Regions from separate parts of the Pseudomonas arvensis genome, predicted to be linked through region 4. Evidence: predicted binding sites of a transcription regulator. Region 4 holds the regulator's gene; each other region holds the start of a gene.
What was found. The regulator FliA, encoded in region 4, starts transcription of late flagellar genes. The targets are predictions, from matches to a motif close to CTAAAGTTTNNNNNNNNNNNGCCGNTAA.
Positions count from the first base shown of each region.

Region 1: the regulator FliA is predicted to act here: its motif matches at 3,486-3,513, upstream of AB3G88_RS27605 (methyl-accepting chemotaxis protein).
Region 2: the regulator FliA is predicted to act here: its motif matches at 1,957-1,984, upstream of flgM (flagellar biosynthesis anti-sigma factor FlgM).
Region 3: the regulator FliA is predicted to act here: its motif matches at 3,410-3,437, upstream of motA (flagellar motor stator protein MotA).

Region 1 covers NZ_CP162038.1:6,036,346-6,041,644, forward strand. The annotation lists gene AB3G88_RS27600 (YifB family Mg chelatase-like AAA ATPase) at 1-1,374, shown strand, start outside; gene AB3G88_RS27605 (methyl-accepting chemotaxis protein) at 1,410-3,386, opposite strand; gene AB3G88_RS27610 (LysR substrate-binding domain-containing protein) at 3,564-4,484, opposite strand; gene AB3G88_RS27615 (NorM family multidrug efflux MATE transporter) at 4,636-5,299, shown strand, end outside.
Region 2 covers NZ_CP162038.1:4,745,466-4,750,764, reverse strand. The annotation lists gene AB3G88_RS21460 (MFS transporter) at 1-176, shown strand, start outside; gene AB3G88_RS21455 (flagellar regulator YcgR PilZN domain-containing protein) at 238-987, opposite strand; gene AB3G88_RS21450 (flagella synthesis protein FlgN) at 1,084-1,554, opposite strand; gene flgM (flagellar biosynthesis anti-sigma factor FlgM) at 1,603-1,920, opposite strand; gene flgA (flagellar basal body P-ring formation chaperone FlgA) at 2,061-2,825, opposite strand; gene AB3G88_RS21435 (chemotaxis protein CheV) at 2,906-3,838, shown strand; gene cheR (protein-glutamate O-methyltransferase CheR) at 3,884-4,711, shown strand; gene flgB (flagellar basal body rod protein FlgB) at 4,946-5,299, shown strand, end outside.
Region 3 covers NZ_CP162038.1:572,401-577,699, forward strand. The annotation lists gene asd (archaetidylserine decarboxylase) at 54-914, opposite strand; gene AB3G88_RS02530 (rhodanese-like domain-containing protein) at 930-1,745, opposite strand; gene AB3G88_RS02535 (HDOD domain-containing protein) at 1,803-3,338, opposite strand; gene motA (flagellar motor stator protein MotA) at 3,506-4,357, shown strand; gene motB (flagellar motor protein MotB) at 4,361-5,299, shown strand, end outside.
Region 4 covers NZ_CP162038.1:4,334,701-4,339,999, reverse strand. The annotation lists gene flhA (flagellar biosynthesis protein FlhA) at 1-243, shown strand, start outside; gene flhF (flagellar biosynthesis GTPase FlhF) at 256-1,572, shown strand; gene fleN (flagellar synthesis regulator FleN) at 1,679-2,512, shown strand; gene fliA (RNA polymerase sigma factor FliA) at 2,509-3,249, shown strand; partial or broken gene AB3G88_RS19460 (chemotaxis response regulator CheY) at 3,420-3,795, shown strand; gene AB3G88_RS19455 (protein phosphatase CheZ) at 3,814-4,602, shown strand; gene AB3G88_RS19450 (chemotaxis protein CheA) at 4,614-5,299, shown strand, end outside.

The DNA of each region.
Region 1 (5,299 bases), 1.7 Mb from region 4:
GTCAAGGAAAGCAAGGACCGCGTTCGCAGCGCCATTCTCAACTGCGCCCTGCAATACCCCTCGCGCCGTATCACCCTCAACCTCGCGCCCGCCGACCTGCCCAAGGACGGCGGGCGTTTTGATTTGGCGATTGCATTGGGGATCCTCGCCGCCAGTGTGCAAGTGCCGGCGTTGATGCTCGATGACGTTGAATGCCTGGGTGAGTTGGCGTTGTCCGGTGAAGTGCGCGCAGTCAAAGGTGTGTTGCCAGCGGCTTTAGCGGCGCGCAAGGCCGGGCGCACGGTGATAGTGCCGCGGGCGAACGCGGAGGAAGCGTGCCTGGCGTCGGGTTTGAAAGTGATTGCAGTGGATCACCTCCTGCAGGTGGTGGCGCACCTCAATGGGCATGTGCCGATTGAGCCCTACAAGTCCGATGGCTTGCAGTACCTGAACAAGCCGTACCCTGATTTGAGCGAAGTGCAGGGTCAGCTGGCCGCCAAGCGGGCATTGCTGATTGCCGCAGCGGGCGCACATAACCTGCTGTTCAGTGGGCCACCGGGTACCGGCAAGACCTTGCTCGCCAGCCGCCTGCCCGGTTTGCTGCCGCCGCTGAGCGAACAGGAGGCCCTGGAAGTGGCGGCCATTCAGTCGGTGGTCAGCCTCGCCCCACTGAGCCACTGGCCGCACCGGCCGTTCCGCCAGCCGCACCACTCGGCGTCAGGGCCGGCATTGGTGGGCGGTGGGTCGAAACCGCAGCCAGGGGAAATCACCCTGGCGCACCATGGCGTGCTCTTCCTGGACGAATTGCCGGAGTTTGATCGCAAGGTGCTGGAAGTTCTGCGCGAGCCATTGGAGTCGGGCCATATCGTGATTTCCCGCGCCCGCGACCGCGTGAGTTTCCCGGCGCGCTTTCAGCTGGTAGCGGCGATGAACCCCTGCCCTTGCGGTTACATGGGTGAGCCCACTGGGCGTTGTCGCTGCACGCCGGAACAGATCCAGCGGTATCGCAACAAGCTGTCTGGCCCCTTGCTGGATCGGATCGACCTGCACCTTACCGTGGCGCGTGAAACCACTGCGCTCAATCCCACCCAGCAGGCTGGAGAGACCACGGCAACGGCCTCAGCCCTGGTGGCCGATGCGCGGGAGCGTCAGCAACAGCGCCAGGGCTGCGCCAACGCCTTTCTTGATCTGCCGAGGCTGCGTGAGCACTGTCAGTTGGCGAAAGCCGATGAAAGCTGGCTGGAGAGCGCCTGCGAGCGGCTGACTTTGTCGCTGCGGGCGGCTCATCGGTTGCTCAAAGTAGCGCGCACCCTGGCGGATCTGGATCAAGTGGACAATATCAGCCGGGACCATCTGAAGGAGGCGCTGCAATACCGCCCGGCTGCGATCAATTGAGCCTGGCGCCTCCCACATTTTGTACCGCAATGGCTTCAGCGGAAACGATCCACTTCATGCCGCAAGCCAGCCGCCAACGTCTCCAGTTCCTTGGCTGTAATCGCCAGGTTCGACACCACTTCCCGCTGCTCGCTGTTGGCCAGCGCGATGCTCTGCAAGTTGCTGCTGAGCAACGTCGCGGTGCTGCTTTGCTCTTGGGTTGCCGTGGTGATCGCCGCGAACTGCTGGCCGGCCGAACGGCTCTGTTCGTCGATACGCGCCAGGGCCGAGGCCACGTCGGCGTTGCGCGACAGGCCTTCCTGCATCAGCGTGTTGCCGTGTTCCATGGTGCTGATGGCATTACCGGTCTCCCGCTGGATGCTCTGGATCATCCCGGAGATTTCATCGGTGGCTTCGCGGGTACGCGAGGCCAGGTTACGTACTTCGTCAGCCACCACGGCAAACCCACGACCTTGCTCACCGGCGCGAGCCGCCTCGATGGCGGCGTTGAGCGCCAGCAGGTTGGTCTGCTCGGCGATGGAGGTGATCACACCGACGATGCCGCCGATTTCCTGAGAGCGCTGGCCGAGGGTATTGATCACCGTGGCCGTGCTGTTCAGCGCGGTCGCGATATGCTCCAGCGACGACGACGCCTCTTGCATCGAGGTGCGGCCGATACGGGTTTGCTGGGCATTCTCTTGGGCCAGACGCTCGGTGTTGCCCATGTTGTCGGCGATATTCAGCGACGTTGCACTGAACTCTTCCACCGCGCCAGCCATGCTGGTGATTTCGCCGGACTGCTGCTCCATGCCGTCATAAGCCCCGCCGGACAACCCGGACAGCGCCTGGGCACGGCTGTTGACCTCTTCGGCCGCCTTGCGGATGTGGGAAACCATGGTCGACAGCGCTTCACCCATCTGATTGAAGCTGCGGGCCAGTTGGCCGATTTCATCATGGCTGGACACGTTGAGACGCGCACTCAAGTCGCCCGCGCCCAAGGCTTCGGCCTGGCGCACCAGGTCGCTCAAGGGTTGCAGTTTGCTGCGCAGCAGCCACACCGTAGCGCCTACCGCCAGCAGCATCGCCAGCACGCTGCCGATCACCAGGCGAATGCCTACTGCCCAGGTCACCGCGCGGATTTCAGCCTTCGGCATGCTCGCGACCACGGCCCATGGGCCGCCATCGAAGGGCACCGAAACGCTGTAGAAGTCTTCGTTCTTGTCGCTCCAGAAGTGGCCTTTGCCTGGGGTCTTGGCCAAGTCCAACATCACAGGAACCGCTTGATCCAACGCCTGCACACCGGCTGGCGGCACCAGCCAGCGCTTCTGCTCGTCGAGCAACGCCAGGGAACCGGTATGGCCGATGCGGAAGCGCTTGAGGTTCTCGAACTGCGCGGCCTGGGCGTCGGTGTAGTCAAAACCGATGAACAGCACGGCGATCACTTTGCCGCTGCTGTCGCGCACGGGGCTGTACTGAGTCATGTAGGAGCGGTCGAACAACACCGCGCGGCCGATATACGCCTGGCCACCGAGCACACGCTGGTAAGCCGGGCCCTGGCGGTCAAGCACAGTGCCAATGGCGCGGCTGCCGTCCTGCTTGGTCAGGGAGGTGCTGACGCGGACAAAGTCGTCGCCGCTGCGCACGAACACGGTGGCCACGCCGCCGGACATCTGCTTGAACTCATCCACTTCACTGAAGTTGTTGTTGAGCACTTCGCTGCCCAGCAACAAGCTCGGCGTCTGGACCCCGGCCACCGCGACCATCTGGTCTGCCTGCACCCGCAACCCGGCGCTGAAGCGCTTCTCAAACAGTCCGGTCAGACGCTGGGTGCTCTCGCGCAACGTGCTGTGGAACGTATTGAGTTGGTCGGCGAGCAATCGCGCTTCGCTGGCCAGGTGCTCCTCGCGGGTATCGAGGTTGGCGGAATCAAGGGAACGCAAGGCGAACACGGTACTGCCGCCGATGGCGACAGCCAGAATCACGGCTAATGCGAGGCCTAACTGCGAGGCGATCCGGGCGCGGGGTTGAGACATGACAGCTCCTGGCCGAGGCCAGGATCATCCTGATCTCATAGCGCTGCTCGGCAAATTATCTGGTGGGAAACGTTGGAGCACGATGGTTCCAACACACCTACTTCGGCTGCGCCTGGCAATACTTGAGCGAATCGCAGGGGTATCACGCAAACGGTTGCGTGATGAAGCACGAACCCTTCAATTGAGGCGTTCGACGGAAGGTAAAACCATGGAATGCACCTCGCTCTGGAGGAAATCCGCCAGGCGCCGCAAGCGTTCACCACCCGGACGGGTTTTCGGCCACACCAGATAGTAACTTTCCCCACTCGCAACCGCCGTCGGCCACGGCAGACTCAAGCGTCCCTGCGCGACATCTTCGGCCACCATCAGCAGATCGCCCATGGACACGCCATAACCACGAGCGGCAGCAATCATGCCCAGTTCAAGCGTATCGAACACCTGCCCGCCCTTGAGCGATACCTGGTTCGACAGCCCCATGCGCTCCAGCCATTTGCGCCAGTCCCTGCGGTCGGGCGTGGGGTGCAGCAACTCGGTAGCGGCCAGGCGATTTACGTCCCAAGGGCCATCGTTCAACAGGTTCGGCGCGCCCACGGGTATTAACAACTCAGGGAACAAGTAGCTGGCCTCCCAGTCCGCCGGAAAGTGCCCATAGCTCAACAGCACCGCACAGTCGAAAGGCTCTTGATTGAAATCCACTTCATCCACATTCATCCAGGCGCTGGTCAGTTGCACTTCATTGCCCGGTTGTAACGCCCGAAAGCGGCTGAGCCGCGCCAACAACCAGCGCATGGTCAGGGTGGACGGCGCCTTCATGCGCAGGATGTCATCTTCGGCGTTCAGGGTATGGCAGGCCCGTTCCAGCGCCGCGAACCCCTCGCGCACACCGGGCAACAGCAGGCGCGCTGATTCGGTGAGCTGAAGGTTACGGCCACTTCGCTGGAACAGGCGGCAGGCGAAATGCTCTTCCAGCGTGCGGATATGTCGGCTCACCGCACTCTGGGTAATCGACAGTTCTTCGGCGGCACGGGTAAAGGAGTTATGCCGGGAGGCTGCTTCAAATGCCCGTAACGCATAAAGAGGAGGAAGACGACGCGACATAAGGAAAGCTCCGACAGCAGGACGCCTAAACCCTACCAGAATCAATCTGGCATGAGTTTTAATCATGCGAATGATCGCTTTTATCCCTTTGTGCAATGGGCTGAGAGGGCCGAGAATCGAACCCTCCCGACCCTCCGACTTTCTGAGTGTGATGATCATGCAGCATCCGGCACGTACCGAACTCTGGGCCATCCTGCGGCTGTCAGGGCCGTTGATTGCTTCACAGTTGGCGCACATGCTGATGGTGCTGACCGACACCCTGATGATGGCGCGCCTGAGCCCCGAAGCCTTGGCCGGTGGTGGCCTGGGCGCGGCTAGCTATTCGTTCGTGTCGATCTTCTGCATTGGGGTAATCGCCGCCGTGGGCACCTTGGTGGCGATCCGTCACGGCGCCGGCGACATCGAAGGTGCTACTCGCCTGACCCAGGCCGGGCTGTGGCTCGCCTGGCTAATGGCGCTGGCTGCGGCGCTGCTGCTGTGGAACCTCAAGCCGGTGCTGCTGATGTTTGGCCAGACCGACACCAACGTGCAGTCGGCGGGGCAATTTCTGACCATGCTGCCATTTGCCCTGCCCGGCTACCTGAGTTTCATGGCTTTGCGCGGCTTCACCAGCGCCATCGGCAAGGCCACCCCGGTGATGGTGATCAGCCTCGGCGGCACGGTGCTGAACTACCTGCTCAATCACGCGTTGATCGAAGGCATGTTCGGCCTGCCGAAACTCGGCTTGATGGGTATTGGCCTGGTCACCGCCATCGTCGCCAATGGCATGGCCCTGACATTGATGTGGTACATCCGCAGCAACCGTGCTTACGCCG
Region 2 (5,299 bases), 410 kb from region 4:
CCGCGCTTGACCCGCGCGTCGATGAGCAAGTGGTACAGGAGCAGATGCAGACTGTCCCCGACCCCGAGCCGCAAGTTGATCCGCAGCCGCCGGTGGACGAGCCCGCCTTTGTTGGGCCCCCGGAACCCCTGGGGCCGGAGGAGCATCCTCACGACTTGAGCAGGGCGCGCCCCTGAAAGCAAAAACGGGCAGATCCCCAAAGGATCTGCCCGTTTTTTTTGCCGCGATCTTCAAGGATTAAAAATCGTCGTCCTTGTCGAAGCGTCGCGCTTCACGTTGCAATTGGTATACAAAGCGCTCGACCTGACGCTGCACCAGGCCGCTCATGTTGTGGAAGCGCACACCGGCGAAGGTGGTGTTGATCTTGTCTTCGAAGTGCAGGTACCGCAGTTCGACCGAGGTCGTCATGCTGCCAAACGGCAGGGCGGCGATAAAGCGGTCGTAGACCTGGCCCAGTTGCAACCGCTCGGAGATGTCGCCTTCAAAGCGCAGTTTGCAGCCGGTGGCGGAGATATCCAGCAATTTGCCGTTGACCGGCGCCTTGAGTTTTTCGCCGCCGAGTTCGATGTTCACCAATTGCGCCAGCTTCAGCGCGGCGCGGAAGGCGTTGCGGCGCTGATGGTAGACCACCTCGTCCGGCAGGCTGCCGGTGTAGATACGGTGGCCATCTTTTTCGCTGATGGTCAGGGTGCCGCTGCTTTCCCAGGCGACGCGCACGCCGTCGTGGAAGCCTTCGATACGAAAGGGTTCACCGTTTTCGAGGTAGCGTTCGCCATCACGGGGGATCATTTCGTCCAGCGCCAGCGTGTTGCTGTCGCGGTTGACGTCCACCAGATAGCTCTGGAAGCGCTGGCTGCGCTCGTGGAAGGTGATGATCAGCGGGTCATGGCTGTCTTGCAGCATCCGCAAGGTGCCGGCGATTTCCAGAGGCGTGGTGAGGACCTTCGGTGGCTGCGGGGCATCTTCCGCATTAAGGGCGTTGAACACGGTTCTTCCATCTCCAGACAAAATACGACTACACGCAAGAACCGGCATTTTGCCAGCATGTGGCGCGCCTTGGATAGGGCGCACGGTAAACCGGCGTCAGGCTTGGCTGCGGGTGCTTGGCTTGACCAGGCGCGAGGTGGAACCTTGGGCGTTATACAGTGCCGGCGGCTCGCCGCCGTGGAGTATACGCAACTGGTTGGCGGTCGTGGCTTGCTGAAGCTGGATCGATTGACCGTTAAGCAGGTTGGCTTCCTGGCACTGGGCGAGCACTTGATTGAGTTCTTTGCTCTGGCTCAGTAACTGATCGCCGACCGAAGAGTGGCTGGCCAACTGCGCCAGGCCATCGTGGTCTGCCGGCAAGCCAAGGCTGATCAGGATCTGGCTGCGTTTTTTGCCGTGCTGTTCCAGCAGGACAATCAACGACTGCTTGCGCGCCAGAATTTCTTCCAGCAGCGGCATATCCCGGCCGTAAAGGGCCAGTGACTCTTCTCTTAGCAGCTCCAGCAATTGTTGCGTCGGCGCTAGATCATCAATGATCAGTTGCAGCAAATGTTCGTCGTGATGCATGGCTGGCCTTGGGTTTTAAGCGTCCAAAAGCCCTGCGCAGGCCTTTGCCTAGCGCTCGGCTTCGAAATTAAGCAGCTTGCTGGCTACACGGTTGCTGTCGACTTTATAGCTGCCATCGGCGATTGCCTGTTTCAATTCGGCCACACGGGCCTTATTGACCACCGGTTGATCGCGCAGCGAGTCAGTGACCTTCTGCAACTGTTGAGCCTCATTGCTCAGGTGTACGGATTCCCCGCTCTGGCTGGCCTGTTCTGCCTTGGCGGGCAGTGGCGGGGCCTTGGCTTCTACGCTTTCCTTGGTGCCGGTGGTACGCGTAGTGCCTGACGTTGCCGGGGTGTTATTTAAACGACTGAAATCGATGACCATGATAAAAAACCTCTGGGTATTTGGACGCTTGCCATGTTTTCGGCCATACCCGGATAAACTTTAGACGCAAATGACAATAAATCTGCGTATGGGCTACCTCCTGCACAGTGTAGGAAAACCCGGCGTCCTGTACCAGTCATCTATAGAGCGACCTCGACTTGCCCTGGGGCTGTTACCCGCGCCTTGATCACGCGGTTGGAGTTGAGGTTCTTGACGCGAATCTGTTCACTCATGCCGCCGTTGGACAGCGCTTCACCGGGCATTTTCACGTTCAGCGTACCGCTGCTGGCGGAAATCACCACCTGGTCGCCCTTGCGAATTACCTCGGCCTGCTCCAGATGCACCAACGTGATGACCTGGTCGGTGACCACTGGTCGGGTTAATTTTTGCCCGACGGCCTGGTCCACAGACGTCAAGTAGCCCTGGCTGATCAGGCTGATGTCGCGTTCGCGCAGTACAACGTCCTCAAAACCGATGATGCCGGTGCGTTTGAGCGGCCGGGCCACTACCACTACATCGCGGAACAGCTTGACCTGAGCCGGCACAAACACCGTCCAGGGCGAGGCGCCGTCGCAGCGCACCCGCACCGTTACGCGGCCGATGGGCTGGGCGGGGCTTTCCAGGGTGGCTGTCAATTCCTTGTCGCACATGGGCATGCGCAGCCGTGGGTCCAACTGGTTGACCTGGATTTCATAACGCCCCGGTGTCTGGGTGGTTGCCAGATAATCTTCTACAGTGAACTCAAGAAAGCCCTGAGTGACGCCGATAAGTAGATCAGGCAAGGTGACGTTATCTGCGCGGGCCGTGGTGTTCAGGCTCAACGCAAGCAGCGCCACCAAGGCGCAGAGCAATCTGCGGTACTGTGGGAATCGAAGGCGTCGGGAAACTGTCGTTTTAATATCCATGGCCAATAAATAGCAAAGCTCGTGCCGTTTAGTGTTGGGTGCGCGTCGCACCTTCAAGGTTTTAGCGTAGGAGTCTGGGCATGGCAGGAGTAATGGATTCAGTAAACCAGCGCACACAGCTGGTAGGGCAGAATCGCCTGGAGTTGTTGCTTTTTCGCTTGGATGGCAAACAGCTATATGGCATCAACGTGTTCAAGGTGCGGGAAGTGCTGCAATGTCCCAAGCTGACGATCATGCCCAAGTCCAGCCCCGTGGTGTGTGGCGTGGCCAACATCCGTGGCGCGACCATCCCGATTCTTGACCTGGCCCTGGCCACCGGTTCGGCTGGCCTGCAGGACCGCGAAAACCCGTTCGTGATCATCACCGAGTACAACACCAAGACCCAGGGTTTCCTGGTGCGCTCGGTGGAGCGCATCGTCAACATGAACTGGGAAGAGATTCATCCGCCGCCCAAGGGCACCGGCCGCGACCACTACCTCACGGCAGTGACGCGGGTCGATAACCAATTGGTGGAAATCATCGACGTGGAGAAGATCCTCGCCGAAGTGGCGCCGACCTCGGAATCGATTTCCGTGGGTGTGGTGGATGCCGAAACGGCGCACAAGGCAGTCTCGCTGCGTGTGCTGACGGTGGATGACTCCTCGGTGGCGCGCAAGCAGGTGACCCGTTGCCTGCAAACCGTCGGCGTGGAAGTGGTGGCGCTCAATGATGGCCGCCAGGCGCTGGATTACCTGCGCAAGCTGGTAGATGAAGGCAAGAAACCGGAAGAAGAATTCTTGATGATGATCTCCGACATCGAGATGCCGGAAATGGACGGCTACACCCTCACGGCTGAGATACGCAGCGATCCACGCATGCAAAAATTGCATATCATCCTGCATACTTCGTTGTCGGGCGTATTCAACCAGGCGATGGTCAAGAAGGTCGGTGCCGATGACTTCCTGGCCAAATTCCGTCCTGATGACCTGGCATCCCGGGTAGTCGCCCGGATCAAGGCAGCAGATCACAGCTAAGGGCTTTTTTCCCCTGGCGATCACACGATTTTAGAGGCGGTATCAGTGTCTACGGGTAATTTGGATTTTGAACAGTTCCGGGTCTTCCTGGAAAAAGCCTGTGGCATATTGCTCGGTGAAAACAAGCAATACCTGGTATCCAGCCGTCTTAATAAACTGATGGAGCAGCAGGGCATCAAGTCCCTGGGCGAGTTGGTTCAACGGATCCAGGGGCAGCCGCGCAGTGGCCTCAAAGAGATGGTGGTCGATGCCATGACCACCAACGAAACCTTGTGGTTTCGTGATACCTATCCCTTTGAAGTGCTCAAGAGCAAAGTGCTGCCGGAGGCCATCAAGGCCAGCCCGGGCCAGCGCTTGCGCATCTGGTCGGCGGCCTGCTCTTCGGGGCAGGAACCGTATTCGATCTCGATGTCCATCGATGAGTTCGAGCGGACCAACATGGGCCAGTTGAAGGCCGGGGCGCAGATTGTTGCCACTGACCTGTCCGGCACCATGCTCACCAACTGCAAGACCGGCGAGTACGACAGCCTGGCCCTGGGCCGTGGTTTGTCCCAGGAGCGCCTGCAACGTTACTTCGACCCCAAAGGGGCAGGGCGTTGGGCGATCAAGGCGCCGATCAAGAGCCGCGTGGAGTTCCGTTCGTTCAACCTGCTCGACAGCTACGCCAGCCTGGGCAAGTTCGACATGGTGTTCTGCCGCAACGTACTGATCTACTTCTCGGCAGAAGTGAAGAAAGACATCCTGTTGCGCATCCACGGCACCCTCAAGCGTGGCGGTTACTTGTTCCTCGGTGCTTCCGAGGCGCTGAACGGCCTGCCGGATCACTTCCAGATGGTGCAGTGCAGCCCGGGCATCATCTACCAGGCCAAATAAAAATGTGGGAGGGGGGCAAACCCCCTCCCACATTTGTTTCTGCGGCAAAGTTGATGAAAGCGGCAACTCCCCATTGCCGCTTTACTGGCGCCACGCGGAAACCCGTTGCCGCTTTTCTGGCATTGCCGCCGGCAACCTCCTCGCAAACCCTTGATTCATGGGCTTTTCAGAAACTGGCATGCGCCTTGCTATAACCCAGTTAACGAACAGCAGGTCAGCCTAAAGGTTTCCGCCATGAGCATCAGCTTCGATAAAGCGCTCGGTATCCACGAACAAGCCCTGGGCTTCCGCGCCCAGCGTGCTGAAGTCCTGGCCAATAACATTGCCAACGCCGACACCCCGAACTACAAGGCTCGGGATCTGGACTTCTCCGCCGTGCTCGCCGCACAGCAGGACAAGACCAAGAACGGCACCTTCGCCTTGAACATGACCAACAACCGTCATATCGAAGCGCAAGGCCTGAGCAGTGGTGACGAGTCGTTGCTGTATCGCACGCCGATGCAGCCGTCGATCGATCAGAACACCGTCGACGCCCAGCTGGAGCAATCGGCGTATGCCGAGAACTCGGTGAACTTCCAGGCCAGCTTT
Region 3 (5,299 bases), 2.5 Mb from region 4:
GAGTGTGGGAGGGGGATTGCCCCCTCCCACATTGGATCTTTACCGCTCTGGAATTAGGCTTTCGGCAGTGCGATGCCTTGACCCATCTGCACAGGCGAACCCGCCAGCAGTTCTTCAGACCACTTAACCTGATCCGGCCCGAACAGCACAATCGCGGTCGAACCCAGCTTGAAGCGGCCTAGCTCCGCGCCTTTCTCCAGGTGAATCGGCGCACGTGCGGCTTCGTCGTAGCGGAAGGTTTTCAGCTCGCGCTTCGGTGGTGTTACCAGGCCAGCCCATACGGTTTCAATCGACGCGACGATCATCGCACCCACCAACACCACGGCCATCGGACCACGCTCGGTATCGAAGATGCAGGCAACGCGCTCGTTACGCGCAAACAGCTCCGGCACATTTTCGGCGGTGGTCTGGTTGACCGAGAAGATGCGGCCCGGAATATAGACCATTTCCCGCAGGGTGCCGGCCAGTGGCATGTGCACGCGGTGGTAGTCCTTGGGTGACAGATAAACTGTCGCAAAATCCCCGCCCATGAACGGTGCTGCTACAGCCGCATCACCACCCAGCAACTCCAGCACGCTGAAGCTATGGCCTTTAGCCTGGAACACACGACCATGTTCAATCGGTCCGAGCTGGCTGACCGCACCGTCGGCCGGGCTGAGCACCGCGCCTGGAGTTGGGTCCAGTGGGCGCGCGCCATCCTTGAGGGCGCGGGTGAAGAAGGCGTTGAAGTGCTCGTAGGCGGTCACGTCTTCAACCAACGCTTGAGACATATCCACTTGGTAGCGCTTGGCGAACCAGGTAGTGAATGCATTCTTGAACCAACGCACGCGGCACTCGGCAATGCAGCCCGCCAGGCGCGACAGCAGGTGGTGCGGCAGCAAGTACTGGCTGAGGATAAACAACTGCTTTTTCATAACTGTCCTTAAACCTTAAATCTCAACGGGGGTGTCGGGGTGGTTGCCCCATTCGCCCCAGGAACCGGCATAACCTTTGACTCGCGGATAACCGAGCGCCTTGGCCACCAGGTAGGTGAAGCCAGAGCGGTGGTGAGTCTGGCAGTGGGTGATGATTTCTTTATCTTTTGTCAGCCCGAGGTTTTCAAGGATTTGCGGCATGTCGCGGCGGATACGCAGGTTGCGTGCCTTGTCCATGCCGGCGGTCCACTCGAAATTCACTGCGCCGGGGATGTGCCCGCCTTTGGCGGCAAGCACCTTTTCACCGGAGTACTCCAGCGGGCCGCGTGCGTCCCAGATGCCCAGGTCGGCCGCGCCGAGGCGGCTTTGCAGGTATTCGCGGGTCGCGGTGGGGCCGTCGTGCAACGTGAGGCTGACCGGGCCGCCGACCGGAGCTGGGGCATCAGTGGAAACAGGGTGCTTATCTTCCAGCCACGCCAGCAGGCCGCCATCGAGGTAGTGATATTTCTGGTGGCCGATCACGTCGAGCAGCCAGATAAAACGCCCGGCCCAGCCGCCGCCTTCGTCGTCGTACACCACGTAGGTGGCGTCGGGCGTGTGGCCCAGTTCGCCGAAGAGTTTTTCCAGGTCGGCTTTATTGGGCAGCAGGCCGGGTGCCGGCGGCTGGCCCAGTTGGGTGCGCTTGGGGTCAACGAAATGCGCGCCGGGGATATGCCCTTCGGCGTAGCGGGCGGCGCTGGTGAGGTCCACCAGAATCAGGTGCTCGGCATCCAGTCTGCCGAGCAGGTCGCTGGATTCGATCACCAGCGGCAAGCCAGAGAAGTCAGGCATGTGAGGTCTCCTGGGCACAAATGTTGGCGATAAAGGACGGCGATTGTAGCGCAAGCATCAGGCGCTGCGGTTGGTAAAGCTGTGCAGGGCTTTCTCGATGCATTGGGCGGTTTTGCCGAAGGCCTGCACGGTGGTTTCCGAGAACGGCCCGCCGCCCTGGTCGGCGACCATCACCATCACCACGCGGCCATTGCAGCTCATCGAGCGCAACAGCAGGTGTTCACCGGTGAACAGGCGGCGCAGGATCGGCGGCAGCAAGGCCGAGAACTGCGCGTGGTTGTCAGGCGTCAGGCGCACTTGGGCGGATTTTTCCAGCAGGCGTTGCAGCAGCGTGCTGTTGACCACGTCCAGGCTCAGGTTGGCGGCGTCTTTGGGCAGGCCGTCGGCCTGGTGTACGCGCAAGGTGCTCAGGGCGCGATCGGCCATGAACAACAGGACACGCTGCATGCCACTGGCCACCAGGGCTTCCTTGGCGCAGGTGCTCAAATGCATGGCATTGGCAAAGCGGCTCGGCTCTACGAGCAGTTCGGTGCAGCGGTTGCGCCAAACGGCCAGGGCCTCGGCAGTCGGTGGCGGCGCCGGCAGCAGGCCGCGATGGATCTTCTGTACGTGCCACGGCCAGATCAGCGACAGCGCCGGGTGCCAGAGGTCGGGCATCAGGGCGGTGCGGGCGCTGGTCACGGCTTGTTGGTGAGAGTGTTGCTGCACCTCTGCCAAGGGCTGTTGCAGGTACAGGGCGGTGAGGTATTGCCAGCGTTGGGTGTGCGGGCAGGTCCAGGACTCCTGGGCCGACATCGCCAGGCCATTGGCCAGCAGCACGGTATTGGCCGGCTGGTTCAGCCAGCGGCGCAGATTGGGTTCGGCGTCGAGCAATTGCTGGTGGCGCAACGGGTCGTCTTCGCGGGCGATATGCAGCGCCTTGACCAGCAAACGTTGTTCGCGCAGCAACAGGGTATAGCCCTGGGATACCCAGATCGGCAGGTGCCAGGCTTCGGTCAGACCCAGGCACAGGTCCAGCAGGCGCACGCCGAACAGTTCCTGCTCGACCTTGCGTGCAGGCTCGCCTTTGTGGATGACGCGCAGTTCCCACTCTTCAAGCAGCTTGGGGTAGGCAACGGCCATCGGCCACAGCGGCGACAGAAACAGCAGGCTGCCCCAGTGAATGTCCTGCCAGAGCCGCGCCAGACGGCTGCCGAACAAGCCGTTGGCCTGCTGCGACGCGTGCTGGCTCACCAGCAGCAGCTGGCGCAATGCCACGGGAATTTCTTGAGCGGGCAACGAGGGCAGGCGTGCGAGCAGTTCTTCGGCGCGCTTGAGGCCCAGGCGGTTAAGCGCCACTTCAAGGTTTTCCGCCGGTTCCGCCAGGCTGCCATGGGTGTGGCTGTTGGCCTCGCGCATCACGCTGAGCACCAGGGCGGGGCTGTTCTGCATCAGTTCGGCAATATCTCGCAACGAACTGCGACTGTCGCGGATGGCTTTGCACACTCGGTCATGGCTGGCCTGAGGAACGGGCAGCAGTACGTCGTCCAGACGCTTGATCCAAGCGGCGAGAGAGGAAGGTCTTACAGATGGGACTGTCGTTTCATTAGCCATGATTGGGGCGCGATCATCACTTGCGGTCAACACGCCCGGAGCGGGCCGAACTGGCTTTTCGCCTTAACGGGCTATAGTCTGGCGCAGTTTTGCCGATAAGAGGAACAAGAGTTTTCCAGTTCCCCCAAATATGTCCATGAACCCGACGGCGCAAGTACTCATCTCCTATGGCTAAAATTATCGGCATCATCGTCGTCTTCGCGAGCGTGCTCGGCGGGTACGTCCTGTCCCACGGTAAAATTGCGGCACTGATCCAGCCTTTCGAAGTGCTGATCATTGGTGGTGCGGCACTGGGCGCCTTCCTGCAGGCCAACCCCGGCTACATGACCATGCACGTGGTCAAGAAATCGCTGGCCATGTTCGGTTCGCGCTTTACCCACACCTTCTACCTGGAAGTGCTGGGCCTGGTGTACGAGATCCTCAACAAGAGCCGCCGCGAAGGCATGATGGCCATCGAGGCCGACATCGAGGACGCCGCCGCCAGCCCGATTTTCGCCAAATACCCGGCCGTGCTCAAAGATGAGCGCATGACCGCCTATATCTGCGACTACCTGCGCATCATGTCTTCCGGCAACATGGCCCCCCACGAGCTGGAAGGCCTGTTCGACATGGAATTGTTCAGCCTTAAAGAAGAGCTGGAACACCCTTCCCACGCCGTGACCGGCATCGCCGACGGCATGCCTGGCTTCGGTATTGTTGCGGCGGTGCTCGGTATCGTGGTGACCATGGCATCCCTGGGCGAAGGTGACCAAGCGGCCATCGGCATGCACGTAGGTGCGGCGCTGGTGGGTACGTTCTTCGGTATTCTCGCGGCCTATGGTTTCTTCGGCCCGCTGGCCACCTCCCTGGCTCACGATGCCAAGGAAGAAATCAACCTGTACGAATCGATCAAGGCCAGCCTGGTAGCGTCCGCGTCCGGCATGCCGCCATCGCTGGCGGTCGAGTTCGGTCGCAAGGTGTTGTACCCGAAGCATCGCCCAAGCTTCGCCGAGCTGGAACAAGCGGTTCGCGGTCGCTAAGCCATGGAAAACAACCAGCCGATAATCATCAAGCGCGTCAAGCGCTTCGCTGCGGGGCACCATGGTGGCGCCTGGAAAATCGCCTTCGCCGACTTTGCGACGGCGATGATGGCGTTCTTCCTGGTGCTGTGGCTGATGTCTACCGCCACGCCCGAACAGAAGATCGCCATCGCCGGCTACTTCAAAGACCCGATTGGCTTCTCGGAAAGTGGCACGCCGTTTGTGATCGACCTGGGCGGCTCGCCGCAGTTGGCGCCTGAGCGCACCATCAACCCAGAGGTCAAGACCGAGGCCCCGCAGGAAAAAATCCCGATCGAGCGTGACACGGTCGAGAGCATGGCCGAGCAGGTCGAGCAGGAACGCCTGGAGTTGTTGCTGCAAGAGTTGCAGACCAAGGTGGATGAAAATCCGCAGCTGCTCAAATTCAAGGATCAGATCTCGTTCGAGATCACGCCCGAAGGCCTGCGCATCCAGATTACCGATGCCGCCAACCGGCCGATGTTCGATTCCGGCAGCGCGCGGCTCAAGCCTTACTTCGAAGACATCCTGCTGGCCATGGCTGACACCATCAAGGCGGTGCCGAACAAGATCAGCATCAGCGGCCACACCGACGCCAAGCCGTATGCCGGCCAGGGTGATTTCGGCAACTGGGAACTCTCGGCCAACCGCGCCAACGCCGCCCGCCGTGCGTTGGTGGCAGGCAGCTACCCCGACCCGCAAGTGGCGCGCGTGGTGGGTTTTGCCTCCTCGCAGCTATTCGAGCCCAAGGATCCGTTCAATCCGATCAACCGGCGTATCGACATCGTGGTGCTGACCAAAAAGGCCCAGCGTGCGATTGAAGGTGATCAGCCGCCCGTTGTGCCAACCCCAGGCGCGGGCGCACCCGGCGAAGTGCCGACTGACCCGAACGCCATCCCGCCGGGGCAGGAGCCGTTGCCGGCC
Region 4 (5,299 bases):
CAGGAAGAGGGCGTTCTGCTGGAGCCAAGCATGGCTGAAAAGCTGCAGCGCTCGTTGATCGACGCCGCGCAGCGCCAGGAAATGCAGGGCCAACCGGTGATTCTGCTGGTGGCAGGCCCGGTCCGCGCGATGTTGTCGCGTTTTGGACGCCTGGCAGTACCGAATTTGCACGTTTTGGCTTATCAGGAAATTCCTGACAACAAGCAAGTGACTATCGTCGCGACAGTAGGGCCCAACGGCTGAGGGTAGTGGGTTATGCAAGTGAAGCGTTTTTTCGCCGCCGATATGCGTCAGGCCATGAAACTGGTCCGTGATGAGCTGGGCGCCGACGCCGCGATTATCGGCAACCGTCGTATTGCCGGTGGTGTCGAGCTGACGGCTGCCCTGGATTACACCCCCTCGGCACTGGCGCCCCGTGTGCCGAACATGGAGCTCGAAGACGAGCTGCGCAAGACCGCCTCGCGCATCGTCTCGGCCCAGGCTGAACTGAGCATGCGTGGCGACAGCGATACCACCACCAATCGCCAGTTGTTCGCCGGCCTGCCGCTGACCGCTGCCGAGCCCCTGGTTGAGCCGACCTTCGTCGAGCCGCCGCGTCCTGCCGCGCCAGCCCCGGCCGCGGCTGTCGACCAGCGTGTGTTCGACTCGATGCGCTTTGAACTCAACGGCCTGCGCGAACTGCTCGAAGTGCAGCTCGGCTCGCTGGCCTGGACGCAACTGCAAGGCAGCAAACCGCAACAGGCCAACCTGTGGCGCCGCCTGCAACGCATCGGCTTGTCCGGCCCGTTGTCCCGCGACCTGCTGGCCCTGACCACCGAAATCGAAGAACCACGCCAGGCCTGGCGCATGTTGCTGGCCCACTTGGCGCGGATGATTACTACCCCGGAAATCGAACCCCTGGAAGAGGGCGGTATCATTGCCATGGTCGGCCCTGCCGGCATGGGCAAGACCACCACCCTGGCCAAGCTGGCAGCGCGTTATGTGCTCAAGTACGGCGCGAACAACATCGCGCTGGTGAGCATGGACAGCTACCGCATCGGCGCCCAGGAGCAACTCAAGACGCTGGGCCGCATCCTCAATGTGCCGGTGACCCACGTCGACCCGGGCCAATCCCTGGCCAACGCCCTCGACCCGCTGCTGCGCAAGCGCGTGGTGCTGATCGACACCGCTGGCCTGCAAGCCAGCGACCCGGCGTTGCGCATGCAGCTGGAAAGCCTGGCCGGGCGTGGCATCAAGTCGAAAAATTACCTGGTGCTTGCAACCACCAGCCAGAAACAGGTTCTTACCGCTGCGTACCATAGCTACAAGCGCTGCGGCCTGGCCGGTTGCATCCTGACCAAACTGGATGAAACCGCCAGCCTGGGCGAAGTGTTGAGCCTGGCTATCAGCCATGAACTACCGGTTGCCTACCTGACCGACGGGCCGCGGATCCCGGATGATCTGCATCTGCCGCGCCGTCATCAGTTGGTCAGCCGCGCCGTCAGCGTGCAAATGCAAGAAGAGCCTAGCGAGGAAGCGATGGCCGATATGTTCGCCGACCTCTACCACAACCCGGCAAAACGGGTCGGTTGAAGTCAGGATGAACACCGTGAAATGTACCTACATCGATGGTCTGCAAGCGATTCACGCGGCCAAGCCATGTAGCCTGCGTCTAAGCAAGACAAGGTAAAGAAATAAAATGGGCAGCATGCATCCCGTACAGGTGATCGCGGTGACCGGCGGCAAAGGTGGCGTCGGGAAAACTAACGTGTCAGTGAATTTGTCCCTGGCCCTGGCAGAGCTTGGCCGTCGCGTCATGCTGCTGGACGCTGACCTGGGGCTGGCGAACGTCGACGTTCTGCTGGGACTGACGCCCAAACATACCCTTGCCGATGTGATCGAAGGGCGCTGCGAGCTGCGCGATGTGCTGCTCCAGGGCCCCGGTGGGATCCGCATCGTGCCGGCCGCCTCCGGCACCCAGAGCATGGTGCACCTGAGCCCGGCGCAACATGCCGGCCTGATCCAGGCATTCAGTGATATCGGCGACAACCTCGACGTGCTGGTGATCGACACCGCCGCCGGGATCGGCGAGTCCGTGGTCAGCTTCGTGCGCGCCGCGCAGGAAGTGTTGCTGGTGGTCTGCGATGAACCCACCTCGATCACCGACGCCTACGCCCTGATCAAACTGCTTAACCGTGACTACGGCATGAACCGCTTCCGCGTCCTGGCCAACATGGCCCAGAGCCCGCAGGAAGGGCGCAACCTGTTCGCCAAGTTGACCAAGGTCACGGATCGCTTTCTCGATGTCGCCTTACAATACGTCGGCGCAGTTCCCTACGACGAGTGTGTGCGCAAGGCTGTGCAAAAGCAGCGTGCGGTCTACGAAGCGTTCCCTCGTTCCAAATGCGCACTGGCGTTCAAGGCTATTGCCCAGAAGGTCGATACCTGGCCGTTGCCCGCCAACCCACGGGGGCATCTGGAGTTTTTCGTCGAGCGATTGGTACATCAGACGAGCGCAGGACCGGTGCTATGACAGCGAACGGCTACAACGCCTACAAGAAGTCTGCCCGTGACAGTCAGGGTGAGTTGATTGAGCGCTATGCGCCGCTGGTCAAGCGTATCGCCTATCACCTGTTGGCACGCCTGCCTGCCAGCGTGCAGGTCGAAGACCTGATCCAGGCCGGCATGATCGGCTTGCTCGAAGTGTCGACCAAGTACGACGCCAGCAAAGGCGCGAGTTTCGAGACGTATGCGGGCATCCGCATCCGTGGCGCGATGCTCGATGAGGTGCGTAAAGGCGATTGGGCACCGCGTTCGGTGCATCGCAATACGCGCATGGTCAGTGACGCAATTCGTGCAATTGAAGCAAAAACCGGCCGCGACGCTAAAGATCACGAAGTTGCGGCCGAACTCCAATTGAGTCTCGACGATTACTACGGGATTTTGAACGATACCTTGGGCAGCCGCCTGTTCAGTTTCGACGACCTGTTGCAGGACGGCGAACACGAAGGGTTGCACGAGGACGGCGCGAGCGCGCACATGGAGCCGTCACGTGACTTGGAGGATGAACGCTTCCAGGGCGCATTGGCGGACGCCATTGCCAACTTGCCCGAGCGCGAGCGGTTAGTGTTGGCGCTGTACTACGACGAAGAGCTGAACCTCAAGGAAATCGGTGAGGTCCTGGGGGTCAGCGAATCGCGTGTCAGCCAGTTGCACAGCCAATGCGCAGCCCGCTTGCGGGGGCGTTTGGGAGAGTGGCGAGCGCGCTGACAGGCAGTGTGGGGAGCACTGCAAAGCGATACCGCGATGGTGATAGGCCATCGCGGGTTCGATCCGTGGTGCCCCCGGCAGTCCTTTTTGTGTAATGCCTGTTGATTGAAATGGCGCGTCCAGGTGCTGGGCGCGTTTAAGACTGCTTGGAGGTCGAATTGGACAAGAACATGAAAATCCTCATCGTTGATGACTTCTCAACGATGCGGCGGATCATAAAAAACCTGTTGCGTGACCTTGGGTTCACAAACACGGTCGAGGCGGATGACGGCCTTACGGCGATTCCGATCCTCAACAGCGGGAGCATCGACTTTCTGGTAACGGACTGGAACATGCCAGGCATGACGGGCATCGACTTGTTGCGCCACGTGCGCGCCGACGAAAAATTGCGCAGTCTTCCCGTGTTGATGGTAACCGCCGAAGCCAAGCGTGAGCAGATCATCGAAGCCGCCCAAGCCGGGGTCAACGGTTACGTGGTCAAGCCATTCACTGCACAGGCCTTGAAAGAGAAGATCGAAAAAGATCTTTGAACGCATCCACGGCTAATGCCATCGCGGGGGAGCTATGGAGCATAACGAATCGTCACAGGGAGACTTCGAGTCCACCCTGAAAAAGCATGCTCACCAGTTGGTCGACAGCCTTGAAAAAGGCCATTTCGGCGACGCGGTGCAGTTGATCCATGAGCTCAACCAGACCCGTGACCGCGGCCTGTACCAGGAAGTGGGCAAGCTCACACGCGAGCTGCACAGTGCGATCGTCAATTTTCAGATTGACCCGCACATGCCCCAGGCCGAAGAAATCTCGCAGATCACTGATGCCACCGAACGCCTGTCCTACGTGGTCAGGCTGACCGAGGCCGCGGCCAACCGCACCATGGACCTGGTGGAAAACGCCACGCCTCTGGTCAATGGCATGGCCACTGAAGCCCAGGCGCTGAGCGTTGACTGGGGCCGCTTCATGCGTCGTGAAGTGGGGGCTGAAGAGTTTCGTGAATTGGCCCGTCGGGTTGACGGTTTCCTGTCGCGCAGCGAACAGGAAAACCGCACGGTCGCCAGCAACCTCAATGACATCCTGCTGGCCCAGGATTATCAGGACCTCACCGGTCAGGTGATCAAGCGCGTGACCCAGTTGGTCACCGAAGTGGAAAGCAATCTGCTCAAATTGGTGCTCATGGCTGGCCAGGTAGACCGTTTTGCCGGCATCGAACATGACCGCGAAGCGATCCTCTCTGAAAAAGATCCACAAAAACATCTCGCCAAGGGTGAAGGTCCGCAGATTCATGCCGATAAACGTGAAGACGTTGTGTCAGGTCAGGATGACGTAGATGACCTGTTATCCAGTTTAGGCTTCTAAGGAGCACCCACATGAGCTTCGGCGCCGATGAAGAGATCCTTCAGGATTTCCTTGTAGAGGCCGGCGAAATTTTAGAGCAACTGTCCGAACAACTGGTCGAGCTGGAAAGCCGACCGGATGATGCGAACCTGCTCAATGCAATTTTTCGCGGTTTTCATACTGTAAAAGGGGGCGCCGGCTTCCTCCAGCTCCATGAGCTGGTGGAGTGCTGCCACATCGCCGAGAACGTGTTCGACATCCTGCGCAAGGGTGAGCGTCACGTTGATTCGGAGTTGATGGACGTGATTCTCGAAGCACTGGATGCGGTCAACGGCATGTTCAGCGAAGTTCGCGAACGTGCCCCGATCACCGCGGCCACCCCGGAACTGCTGGCCGCCCTGGCGCGCTATGCAGAGCCGGCCGACACCACGGCAGCGCCGGTGGTCGAGGCTGAGCCTGAGCCGGTGGCGGAGCCTGAAGCGGACGTGACCGACAGTGAGTTCGAGCAGTTGCTCAACTCCCTCAGTGCCGTCAAGGCCGAGGCTGAAGCGCCGGCCGCCGTTGCCCCGCCAGCGGCGCCGACCAGCGAAGACATCACCGACGCCGAGTTCGAATCGCTGCTCGACCAGTTGCACGGCAAGGGCCAGTTCGCCGCCGATGCGGTGGCGCCTGTCGCGGCTGTCGAAGCACCTGCGGCCCCGGCCAGCACCGACATCAC